Regions from separate parts of the Pseudomonas sp. p50(2008) genome, predicted to be linked through region 1. Evidence: riboswitches for the same ligand, from Rfam matches in the RefSeq annotation. Region 1 holds a riboswitch; the other holds the start of a gene.
The links. A riboswitch is a leader RNA that binds a small molecule or an ion and turns the genes downstream of it on or off. The one in region 1 is predicted to bind manganese.
Positions count from the first base shown of each region.

Region 2: it holds a riboswitch for manganese, as region 1 does, so the genes downstream of both, mntP (manganese efflux pump MntP) here and H7698_RS21235 (TMEM165/GDT1 family protein) in region 1, are expected to answer to the same signal.

Region 1 is NZ_JACMYF010000007.1:338,893-344,534, forward strand. Features, by position in the region: gene H7698_RS21220 (LysE family translocator) at 1-256, opposite strand, end outside; gene H7698_RS21225 (2-hydroxyacid dehydrogenase) at 399-1,364, shown strand; gene H7698_RS21230 (class I SAM-dependent methyltransferase) at 1,398-2,396, shown strand; yybP-ykoY riboswitch at 2,448-2,572, shown strand; gene H7698_RS21235 (TMEM165/GDT1 family protein) at 2,662-3,246, shown strand; gene H7698_RS21240 (M48 family metallopeptidase) at 3,369-4,187, opposite strand; gene H7698_RS21245 (SOS response-associated peptidase) at 4,352-4,975, opposite strand; gene H7698_RS21250 (putative signal transducing protein) at 5,011-5,271, opposite strand; gene H7698_RS21255 (CPXCG motif-containing cysteine-rich protein) at 5,282-5,464, opposite strand; gene H7698_RS21260 (1-acyl-sn-glycerol-3-phosphate acyltransferase) at 5,605-5,642, shown strand, end outside.
Region 2 is NZ_JACMYF010000010.1:210,360-216,001, forward strand. Features, by position in the region: gene H7698_RS26220 (bifunctional transcriptional activator/DNA repair enzyme AdaA) at 1-403, shown strand, start outside; gene H7698_RS26225 (DNA-3-methyladenine glycosylase family protein) at 405-1,034, shown strand; gene mntP (manganese efflux pump MntP) at 1,070-1,639, opposite strand; yybP-ykoY riboswitch at 1,638-1,815, opposite strand; gene H7698_RS26235 (PaaI family thioesterase) at 1,977-2,372, shown strand; gene H7698_RS26240 (GFA family protein) at 2,427-2,915, shown strand; gene H7698_RS26245 (tRNA-(ms[2]io[6]A)-hydroxylase) at 2,944-3,552, opposite strand; gene H7698_RS26250 (universal stress protein) at 3,713-4,576, shown strand; gene H7698_RS26255 (DUF1289 domain-containing protein) at 4,716-5,186, opposite strand.

The DNA of each region.
Region 1 (5,642 bases):
TGTACAGCAGGTAAGCGGCGGCGGCCCACTTCAAGGCGTTGAACAGCACAATCGACTGAGACACGATCAGCCCAATGCCGAGCAACGAGTACCCCACGTGCAGGAAGATCGCCGAACCGACCCCCAGCGCCGTCCAGGTGCCGGCACGACGACCATGGGTCACGCTCTCGCGCACCACCACGGCAAAGTCGGGGCCGGGACTGGCCACGGCTAGCAGATGGATTAGGGCAACGGTCAAAAACTCTGTCCAGTACATGTGAAAATCCTTAAGAGGCAGGCTTGGCAAAAATCTAAAGGTAGCTTCGCAACTGTGGCGAGCGAGCACTAAGTAACTGATTGTTTCATCTGTTAGGCTCGGCAGATTACGCCTTCAGTTCACCGCACAAAAGGTACAGTTGATGACGAACACTCACCGCGCCGTTTTCCTCGACCATCCCTCCCTGGACCTGGGTGACCTCGATCTGAACCCGTTGCGCGCCTGCTTCAGCGATTTGCAACTGTTCGCCCAGACCACACCGGACCAGGTGATCGAACGCCTCAAGGGCGCCACGGTCGCGATCAGCAACAAAATCCTGATCGATGCCGCCGCCATCGCCGCCAGTCCCGAACTGAAGCTGATCCTGATCACCGCCACAGGCACCAACAATGTCGACCTCGCCGCCGCCCGCGCCCATGGCGTCACGGTGTGCAATTGCCAGGGTTACGGCACGCCCTCGGTCGCGCAACACACGATCATGCTCCTGTTGAACCTGGCAACGCGCCTGGCCGACTATCAGAAAGCGGTCAGTGAAGGACGCTGGCAGCAGGCGAAACAGTTCTGCCTGCTGGACTATCCGATCGTCGAACTGGAAGGGAAAACCCTCGGTTTGCTGGGCCACGGCGAACTGGGTGGCGCGGTCGCGCGACTGGCGCAAGCATTCGGCATGCGTGTGCTGCTGGGCCAGATTCCGGGGCGCCCTGCCCGGCCGGATCGGCTGCCACTGGCTGAACTACTGCCCCAGATCGATGCCTTGACGCTGCATTGCCCGCTCAATGAACACACCCGCCATTTCATCGGGGCCGCCGAACTGGCGTCGATGAAACCTGGCGCTTTCGTGGTCAACACCGCACGCGGCGGACTGATCGATGAACAGGCGTTGGCCGATGCCTTGCGCGGCGGCCACCTTGGAGGCGCGGCCACCGATGTGCTGAGCGTCGAGCCACCCACCGCCGGCAACCCGTTGCTGGCTCAGGACATTCCTCGACTGATTGTCACCCCGCACAATGCCTGGGGCAGCCGCGAAGCGCGCCAGCGTATCGTCGGGCAACTGACGGAAAACGCGCAGGGATACTTCAGCGGTAAAGCACTGCGGGTCGTCAGTTGATAGACTGCGGCACTTTTTTTCAGGGAGCAGATTATGGATCCGCGCAGTGAAGTACTGCTTCGTCAGGCCGAGTTATTCCAGGGTTCGGTGCTACTGGCCGGTTTGCCCGCCGATGATTTGCTCGCTCGCCTGCCTGGCGCCCATGGCTGGTGCTGGCACGCCGGCGATCAAGCAGCACTCGATGCCCGTTTCGCCGAGCGCAGCCACTTTGGCGTGACGGCGCCTGAGCGTGAGTTCGATTCCGCGGTGGTGTTTCTGCCCAAGTCCAAGGACCTGACTGACTACATTCTCAACGCCCTGGCCTCGCGCCTGGCCGGCCGGGAACTGTACCTGGTGGGTGAAAAGCGCAGCGGCATCGAAGGCGCCGCCAAGCAGCTCAACCCCTTTGGCAAGCCGCGCAAGCTCGACAGCGCGCGTCATTGTCAGCTTTGGCTGGTCACTGTTGCCGATGCGCCACAAGCCAAATCTTTGGAAAGCCTGGCCCAGACTTACGAGTTGCCGCTGGCCGAAGGTCCGCTGAAAGTCATCAGCCTGCCGGGCGTGTTCAGTCACGGTCGGCTTGATCGCGGCAGCGCGCTGCTGCTTGAACACCTGGACAAGTTGCCGAGCGGCCACTTGCTGGACTTCGGTTGCGGCGCCGGGGTATTGGGGGCTGCGGTCAAGCGGCGGTATCCGCACAACCAGGTCACCTTGCTCGACGTGGACGCCTTCGCTGCCGCGAGCAGCCGTCTGACACTGGCTGCCAATGGCCTGGAGGCCGACGTGATTACCGGCGACGGTATCGATGCGGCACCGATGGGTCTGAGTGCCATTCTGAGTAATCCACCGTTCCATGTCGGCGTGCACACCGATTACTTCGCAACCGAGAACTTGCTGCGAAAAGCAGCCAAACACCTGAAAAACGGCGGCGAACTACGCTTGGTTGCCAATAGCTTCCTGAAGTATCAACCCTTGATCGAAGAGCATCTGGGTGTCTGTGCGATCAAGGCTGAGGGACAGGGTTTCAGGATCTACCGCGCCAAGCGTGGCTGAAATTTCTTTTTAAAAAAGAGGCTTGCCCAATCGGATTTGCCTAGGCAGAATCCGCTCCGTCCTAGGGGAGTAGTCTCCCACGAGCGCCATGCTCGTCCGGCATACGTCAACATACTTGGTCCTCAGACCATGGCGTATGCGACCCAAGCGTCCGCATCAGACGGATCGCAGGGTTTGACAAGACCTATGACACGAACACCTTACCCGGGGCGGGAAGGCTGTACGTGTCATAGCCGTGTCGACCCGCCCCTTAGGAAAACCCCTGATGCTGGATTCTCTACTCGTTCCGACCGCAATCGTTGCCTTGGCCGAAATCGGCGACAAGACGCAACTGCTCGCGCTCATTCTCGCTGCCCGCTTTCGCAAGCCCTGGCCGATCATCGCCGGCATCGTCGCCGCAACCCTGGCCAACCATGCGGCGGCCGGCGCGGTGGGCGCCTGGGTCGGAGGTTTCTTCTCGAATTCGATGTTGCACTGGATCCTTGCCGTGAGCTTCGCCGCGACGGCGTTGTGGACCCTGGTGCCGGACAAGATGGATGACGACGAAGCCAGTACCGCGCGTAAATTCGGGCCATTCCTGACCACGCTGATCGCGTTCTTCCTCGCCGAGATGGGCGACAAAACCCAAGTCGCGACCGTGATGCTCGCGGCGCAATACCCGGAATTGTGGCTGGTGATCATCGGTACCACCCTGGGTATGTTGATTGCCAACGTACCGGTGGTTCTGGCGGGTAACTTTGCGGCGCACAAACTGCCGTTGACCCTTATCCGTCGCCTCGCGGCGTCGGCGTTTTTCATCCTGGCGATTGTCGCGGTGTACAAGGCGATGCAGAGCAGTGGCTGGATCTGACGCGGTAGTTGGGTAGACCGCGTTATCGTTCACCGTCAGTAGGCCAGCTTCCCAATTGGAATGCATTTCCCTGTGGGAGCCGGCCTGCTGGCGATGAGGCCCTTATGGACGATGAATCAACATCAGGACTTCGGCGCTTTCTCGTACAGAGGCATGACTTTCGGAATCGCCGCCTGCAGCGAAGCAATGCGACTGGCCGAGGCCGGGTGAGTGCTCATGAACTCCGGTGGCGAGCCTTCCGACGCCTTGGACATCTTGTTCCACAAGGTAATCGCGGCGTTCGGGTTGTAACCGGCGCGGGCTGCCAATTCCAGACCGATCAGGTCAGCTTCGTTTTCGTTGGAGCGACTGTTGGGCAGCGTCATACCGTAGTTAGCCACGGTGTCCGCCAGCGCCAGGCTGTCCTGGCCGAGACCGAACAATGCACCTGCCCCCTGCTTGGCCATCTCGATGCCATAGGCTTTGGACATCGCTTCACGACCGTGCTCGCGCAAGGCGTGAGCGATTTCATGGCCCATGATGGCAGCGATTTCATCATCGGTGAGTTTCAGGCTGTCGATCAGACCGGTGTAGAAAATGATCTTGCCGCCAGGCCCGCAGTTGGCGTTGAGCTCATCGCTCTTGATCAGATTCACTTCCCATTTCCACTGCGCCGAATCCGGGCGAAACACGGGTGCCTGAGCAATCAGTCGATCAGCGATCGCCTGCACGCGCTTGGCTTCGCTACTGGTTTTGTCCAGCACGCCCTTGCTGGTCGCCTCACCCAAGGTCTTTTGATAAGACTGGGCGTACATCTGGTTGACCTCGTCCGTCGACAACATGCTGAACATGTATTGCTTGCGCTCAACGCCCACGGCCCCGCCGCTGGTGGTGTTGACCGACTGACAACCGGCGAGCAGCAAACTTGCGCTCAGTGCACACAAAACCAATGTCTTGTTCATCGAAAAGCTCCTTGAAAACATGCGGCGTATCCTAGGCGCGCAATTGTATCTGCGCCAGATACATCCGTCGTGACGAAACACATTTCAGATAGATCTCGAAAAGATCAAAAGATCACGGGCTTAGATTTTCCGGTTTTGATTGTCTACAAACTGCAGAGACGCCCCTACCCCGGGGTTAAACACTCCGGCGCATTGAGCTTTGGATCATTCACCAGATTGGCCAATACCCGCTCGCGCAACGGAATGGGCTCACTGGCCAGCAGCGCCTGCAGCACATGCAACGGCGTTTCGGGATTGAGCCACGCTTCCTGTCCCGCCGCATCGAGAATCAACGGACGACGCTGACTCGCCGCCGGCTGGGTGATAACTGCGGTGCTCAGCCAGACCTGTTCCTGCACCGGATACGCCTCCCAGATCGCCGCAAAGCACAGCGCCGAGCCTTCTCCCGGCGTCAGCCAGTACGGACGTTTACGCGTCGTACCGCGCCATTCGTAGAAGCCGTTGGCTGGCAGCAGGCAACGGCGCAGGCGAAAGGCCTCGCGAAACATCGGTTGTTCCGCAACGGTTTCAGCCCGGGCATGGGCCGGCGTGCGGGACAGGTCGGTCAGCCATGGCGGCGTCAGACCCCAGCGGGCACGGGCCAATTCACGTTGGCCGTCGACGTTCGCGCGCAGCATCAGCACCGAATCGGTAGGGGAAATGTTCCAATGGGCCTGCTGATCGGCCGGAAAACCTGGCAGCGCCGCGAAGGCGGGGTTCCAGCGAAACAGGGCATAACGTCCACACATGGGGCAGCACGACTCTTGATAAAACGAACGTCAGCCTAACAGACCAGCGTGCCGGGAAAACTCTCCGGCTCATCACCGGGAAGCGGCAGCGCGGCATTGTACGCGGTGATCAGTTCTCGGGCGTATACGGCCTGGTCATTATCCACTGACAGCCCCAACAACCCGAAGATTGGCAATTCGCCGGTGCCACCGACCAAGTCACGACCCTCCAGATGAGCCTCGATGCCTTCGCTGGCCAGCATGCCCTGCAGCAACTCGCCTTCCATCAGGTTTTCCGGTTCGTAGATTCGCTGCATGGACGCCCCCTCACTCGTTTTCACTGAAAACTTCGAGATGCCACTCTTCTCCTTCGACCTGCAACACGAATGTGATGGGTCGACAACACACCTGACAATCCTCGATATAGGTTTGATCGCCCCCCGACAAGTCCACTGTCGTCTCAACCTCTTCACCACAATACGGACATTCATACAGTGCCGATTCCAGCATCGCGGTCTCCCAAGTGACTTGTGCGTATAATCGCCGGTCTATTTGCAGGGCTATTTTTGTCTGTCTAACTTTTTCAGACCGTGCCCTGTTGGTTTTCGATCAAAACCTTTACTTACCCTAGCCGTTTCTAACAAGAGAGCATGATGGGCGAATTCGATACCATCCGACCTTACGACGA
Region 2 (5,642 bases), on a different contig from region 1:
GAACCGCCACGGGTATGCCGTCGCACCCGGACACAACGCTCACTTGCAGCAAATCGAAGCAGAACTGGCAGCCTATTTCGCTGGAAAGCTGACCGAGTTCAAAGTCCCGCTGCACCTGCCCGGCAGCGAGTTTTTCAGGCAGGTCTGGGCCGAACTGGCGAAAATCCCTTATGGCAAGACGAGCACCTACGGCACCATCGCTGCGACGCTGGGCAAGCCCGGCGCCAGTCGTGCGGTGGGCCTGGCGAACGGGCAAAACCGCCTTTCGATTGTCTTGCCCTGCCACCGGGTAATCGGGGCGGATGGCTCGTTGACGGGCTATGGTGGAGGACAACCGCGCAAGGCATTTTTGCTCAGGCTGGAAAATGCTGCGCTACAGATCACTCGACAACTTGCGTTCTGACATGCCCGATCCCTACCTGCCCGCGAGCGTTTTTCTGTCGTCCATCGATGACGACTGGCGGCGACACATTGCCGCCATCGGCCCTTGCCTGCATCAACCACACCCGGCACGCGATCCTTATGAATCGCTGGTGCGGGCCATTGCCTATCAGCAACTGCACGCCAAAGCCGGCGACGCCATTCTCGGGCGATTACTCGCGTTGTTCCCCTCGGGCTCTTTTCCGAGGCCTGAACAGATGGTGGCGACCGGGTTCGATCAGCTGCGCAGTTGCGGATTCTCGGCCAGCAAGATCACGACCATTCAAGGCATAGCCCAGGCAGCGTTAAGCGGTGAGGTACCGGACTACACAACGGCGTTGGCGATGGACGACGAGGCGCTGATCGAGCGCTTGATCACATTGCGCGGGGTCGGTCGCTGGACCGTTGAGATGCTGCTGATTTACAGCCTGGAACGCCCGGATATCTTGCCGGCGGATGATTTCGGTGTTCGTGAAGGCTACCGACGTTTGAAAGGGCTAGAGGTGCAGCCGACGCGCAAGCAGATGATCGAAATCGGCCTGGCGTGGCGCCCCTATCGCACGGTCGCGGCCTGGTATTTGTGGCGAGTGCCACGTCCGATCCAGAACATGTAGCAGTACAAACCGCGTAGTGTCAGTGAAGATTTAAGTCAAACCGACAAATGCTCGTACAAGATCGTCGCGCCGACGATGATCAACACCACGCCACCCAGAATTTCAGCACGTTTGCCCATCACGCTACCGATGACACGGCCCAGCATCACGCCGATCGTCACCATGGTCAGGGTCGCCAGGCCGATCAGTCCGGCCGCCAGCCAGATGTTGACGTCCACAAACGCCAGACCTACACCCACGGCCAATGCATCAATGCTGGTGGCAAATCCCGTGACGGCGAGCAGCCAGAAACCATGTTGCTTGGGCTTCTCGACCTCTTCTTCGGGCTCTTCGTCTTTCACCCCGTTATGGATCATGTGCAATCCGAGCAGCAGCAACAGGGTGAAAGCGATCCAGTGGTCCCAACTGGCCACGAATTGCGACGCGGCCTGGCCGATAAACCAGCCGATAATCGGCGTGATGGCTTCGATCACGCCGAAGATCAGTCCGACACGCAAGGCTTCGAGAAATTTGGGTTTGTGCAGGGCCGAGCCTTTACCGATAGCGGCCGCGAAGGCATCGGTGGACATGGCGAAAGCAAGGAAAACAAGAGAGGCTGGGTTCACGCTGTAGTACCGGTCGGGCTTGAGTCCACGACATATCCGCGCGCCCGACTTCAGCGCAGGTATGTCGATGGTCTCACCAACCAGAAGGTGCCCGCACCACGGCATGTTGCCGAGAATGTTGATACGGGCGCTTGCGACGAATCGCAAACAGGCTACTCCCCAAAGAGGCGCGCAGGGTAACCGGTGGGATGTGAAAAAATCATGAATAGCTGGCCTGAGTCGCAATGAACAGATGAACACATTCACCACAAATCCAACGGCACATCACCCTCCTTTATAGACAATGACACCCTAAGAACCCAGGCGCATCTTGGCTCCTCATTCGGAGGGATTCGTCATGCTGAACACGCTCAAACAGATCAACTCAACCTCAGCGTTCAATCGTTGGGCCGGGCTGGAAGTCACCCGTGCGCAGAGCGGTGAAGTGGAACTGACCATGGCCTTTCGCGAAGCGGACATGGCGCAATATGCAGGGTTCCTCCACGCGGGCCTGATCGGCGGCTTGCTCGACACGGCCTGTGGTTTTGCAGCAGGAACGGTGGCGGGCAACGTGCTGGCTTCGCATTTTTCGGTCAATTGCCTGGCGCCTGCCATCGGCGAAGTGTTCATCGCCCGGGGCCGGGTGGTGAAGACTGGAAAGAAGCAGGTGTTCGCTCGCGCCGAGCTGTTCGCACAAACCGGTGATCAATTGAAACTGGTGGCGACGGGCGACGCGATTCTGGTACCGGTCTAGGAGCGCTGAGGATCTAAGCTGTCCCGGTGAGTTGAAGAACTACCGGAGGTTTCCATGCAGCTCGAAGGTTCCTGCCACTGCGGCGCCGTGTCGTTCAGTTTGACCAGCGTCCACCCTTACCCTTATCAGCGCTGCTATTGCTCGATTTGCCGCAAGACCCAAGGTGGCGGTGGTTATGCGATCAATATCAGCGGCGATGCCGACAGCCTCAACGTGCGTGGGCGCAAACACATCACGATTTACCATGCACGACTCAAGGAGGACGGCGACAAACGTGCCCATAGAAGCACCGCCGAGCGGCATTTCTGTTCCCTCTGCGGTTCCGGCTTATGGCTGTTCAGCCCTGAATGGCCGACATTGATTCACCCGTTTGCGTCCGCCATCGACACCCCGCTGCCGGTGCCACCGGAACACACGCACCTGATGCTTGGCTCGAAGGCGCCGTGGGTCGAGGTTGAATCAACACCGGGGGATCAACAGTTCGATGTCTACCCTGAAGAATCCATCGCCGACTGGCACACCCGCCTGGGCCTGAGCGGCTAGGCGCGCTCGCGAATGTTGTTCCTGCGACTCAAGCGGCTACTGGCACGCCACTGTGAAACCGAAACTCGACGTCGGGGGATTCAATCAGCTCTTGCTCGGCGGCACGAACCCTGTCGATCACTTGCGCGATGTCCTTGGCGTCCCCGTACTGGTAGGCCAGCTTCAGGTAACCCTGGAAATGCCGGGCCTCGCTTTTCAGCAGACCAAAGTAGAATTTGCCCAGTTCTTCATCCAGATGCGGTACCAGCGCCTCGAAACGCTCGCAGCTGCGCGCCTCGATGAACGCGCCGACCACCAGCGTATCGACCAGCTTCACCGGCTCGTGACTACGTACTACTTTACGCAGGCCCGACGCGTAGCGCCCGGCGGACAATTGACGGAGTTCGATCTTGCGTTTTTTCATCAGGCGCATGACCTGTTCGTGATGCACCAGCTCTTCCCGGGCCAGGCGTGACATGAGGTTGATCAGATCGACATGGGAGTGGTACTTGGCGATCAGACTCAACGCCGTACTCGCGGCTTTGAATTCGCAGTTCTTGTGGTCGATCAGCAGCGTGTCCTGATCGGCCAGCGCGGCCTGGACCCAGCCGTCGGGAGTGCGGCAGCCGAGGAACTCGTGAATTTCGGGAAGGATCATGGGGCTCACGGATAGAAGGTTCAAAACGAAGGGCGCCGATTATACCGGCCTGCCCGCAGACCACCAGTCGCTAACCGTTGATATGCATCAAGTCCCGAACTCGCGACCAGCAACTATAGTTGTCCCACGCAGTATTTTTTACTTCCTGGAGATCCCGAACATGCAAGCCATTCGTAGCATTCTGGTGGTCATCGAGCCCGAACACTCGGAAAGCCTGGCGCTCAAACGCGCCAAATTGATTGCCGGCGTGACCCAGGCCCATTTGCACCTTCTGGTGTGCGATCGCAAGCACGACCACAGCGGCATGCTGGGCGTGCTCAAAGCCGCGCTGCTGGAGGACGGCTATAGCGTCACCACCGAGCAGGCCTGGAATGAAAGCCTGCACGAAACCATCGTCGATGTGCAGCAGGCGGAAGGTTGCGGGCTGGTAATCAAGCAACATTTCCCCGACAGCCCATTGAAAAAGGCCCTGCTGACACCGGCGGACTGGAAACTGCTGCGTCACTGCCCGAGCCCGGTGCTGCTGGTGAAAACCGCGAAGCCGTGGAAAGACGGGGTTATTCTGGCCGCCGTCGATGTTGGCAATACCGATGGCGAACACCGCCAACTCCACTCCACCATCATTGATTACGGCTACGACATCGCCAGCCTGGCCCACGCGCATCTACACGTGATCAGTGCCCATCCGTCGCCGATGCTGTCCTCGGCCGACCCGACATTCCAGCTCAGTGAAACCATCGAGGCGCGTTACCGCGAACAGTGCAAGGCGTTCCAGGCCGAGTTCGATATCGACGACAGTCACTTGCATATCGAGGAAGGCCCGGCGGATGTGCTGATTCCGTTCATGGCGCACAAGCTCCACGCGGCGGTGACTGTGATCGGTACGGTGGCGCGGTCCGGGTTGTCCGGGGTGCTGATCGGGAATACGGCGGAGGTGGTGCTGGATGCGGTGGAGAGTGATGTGCTGGTGCTGAAGCCGGAGGGGATCATGGATCATCTGGAAGAGATCGTGGCTCATCATTGAGGTTTAAAGCGGCGGACAGAACGCTACCGCGGGCAAGCCTTGCTCCCACAGGATGTTCACTGAAGATCATTTGTGGGGACGCACCCCATAGAGCGCTCACTGAAGATCATTGTGGGAGCAAGGCTTGCCCGCGATGCTTTTAACCGCCGAAGGCATCCTTGAGAAACCCCGGCGCAATGTAGCGCTGGTAATGCGCCTCGGAGAGCAAAAAGAACTCGCGATCAATCGCGTCTCTCAATTCCGGCAGGTTCCAGTCCCGAAACTCCGGCATCAACACCATCCCGTAGGCTTCCAGGTTGTTGATCACCCGCGCGCCCCGCGCGATGAGCTGATAGGCCCAGCAGTATTCCGACTGGTGCGGCACAAAGCGGATCTTGCGTTGTTCCAGCTGCACACGCAGGCGCTGGGGATCGAAAACTTCCAGCTTACTGGCCATCACCTGGGACAACAGCTGTTCCAGACGCAACCACACGGCGCGCTTTTCCTCCTCGTTGTAACCATTCCAGTTGATCACTTCGTGGTGGAAACGCTTGCAGCCACGGCACACCAGGTCACCGTAAACAGTGGAGCAGAGGCCGACGCAGGGGGTCTTGATGGTCTGATTGGGCATAGGTAAGGAGAGCACGGGAAAGCAGGACAGGTCGGCATGTTAGCCCTTTGTCCCACATTGATCACCCCTCAACGTCGAGGGCCTTTGGGTCGACTGGATTTCGCCACGCGTCGTGACCGCCGCCCGCGCCTTGCTTCACAGCAGTTCCCCCGGCAACGCAACTCTCCACCAAAGTCCAATAGGCACTGACTTACCTTTAAATTTTTTTTGCCGTAGAATCAGCCAGCCTTTTAAGGCGCCAATGTCCGTTAGAAGCTGTTTTCAAAGCGTCACGAGCACAGTCGTTCCTTCAGAGCGGTGTTGGCGAAGGGTTTTTCCAGCGGGGAAAAGCCCAACGCCAACCCTCATCAGCTCCCCGTTCTGCAGGCGTAAAACTTTGAAAGCAGCTTCTGTAAGGAATTGTCGGTAATTCTGGCTAAGTGGCCCACAACGCCACGCAGCGCATGAGTACGGCAA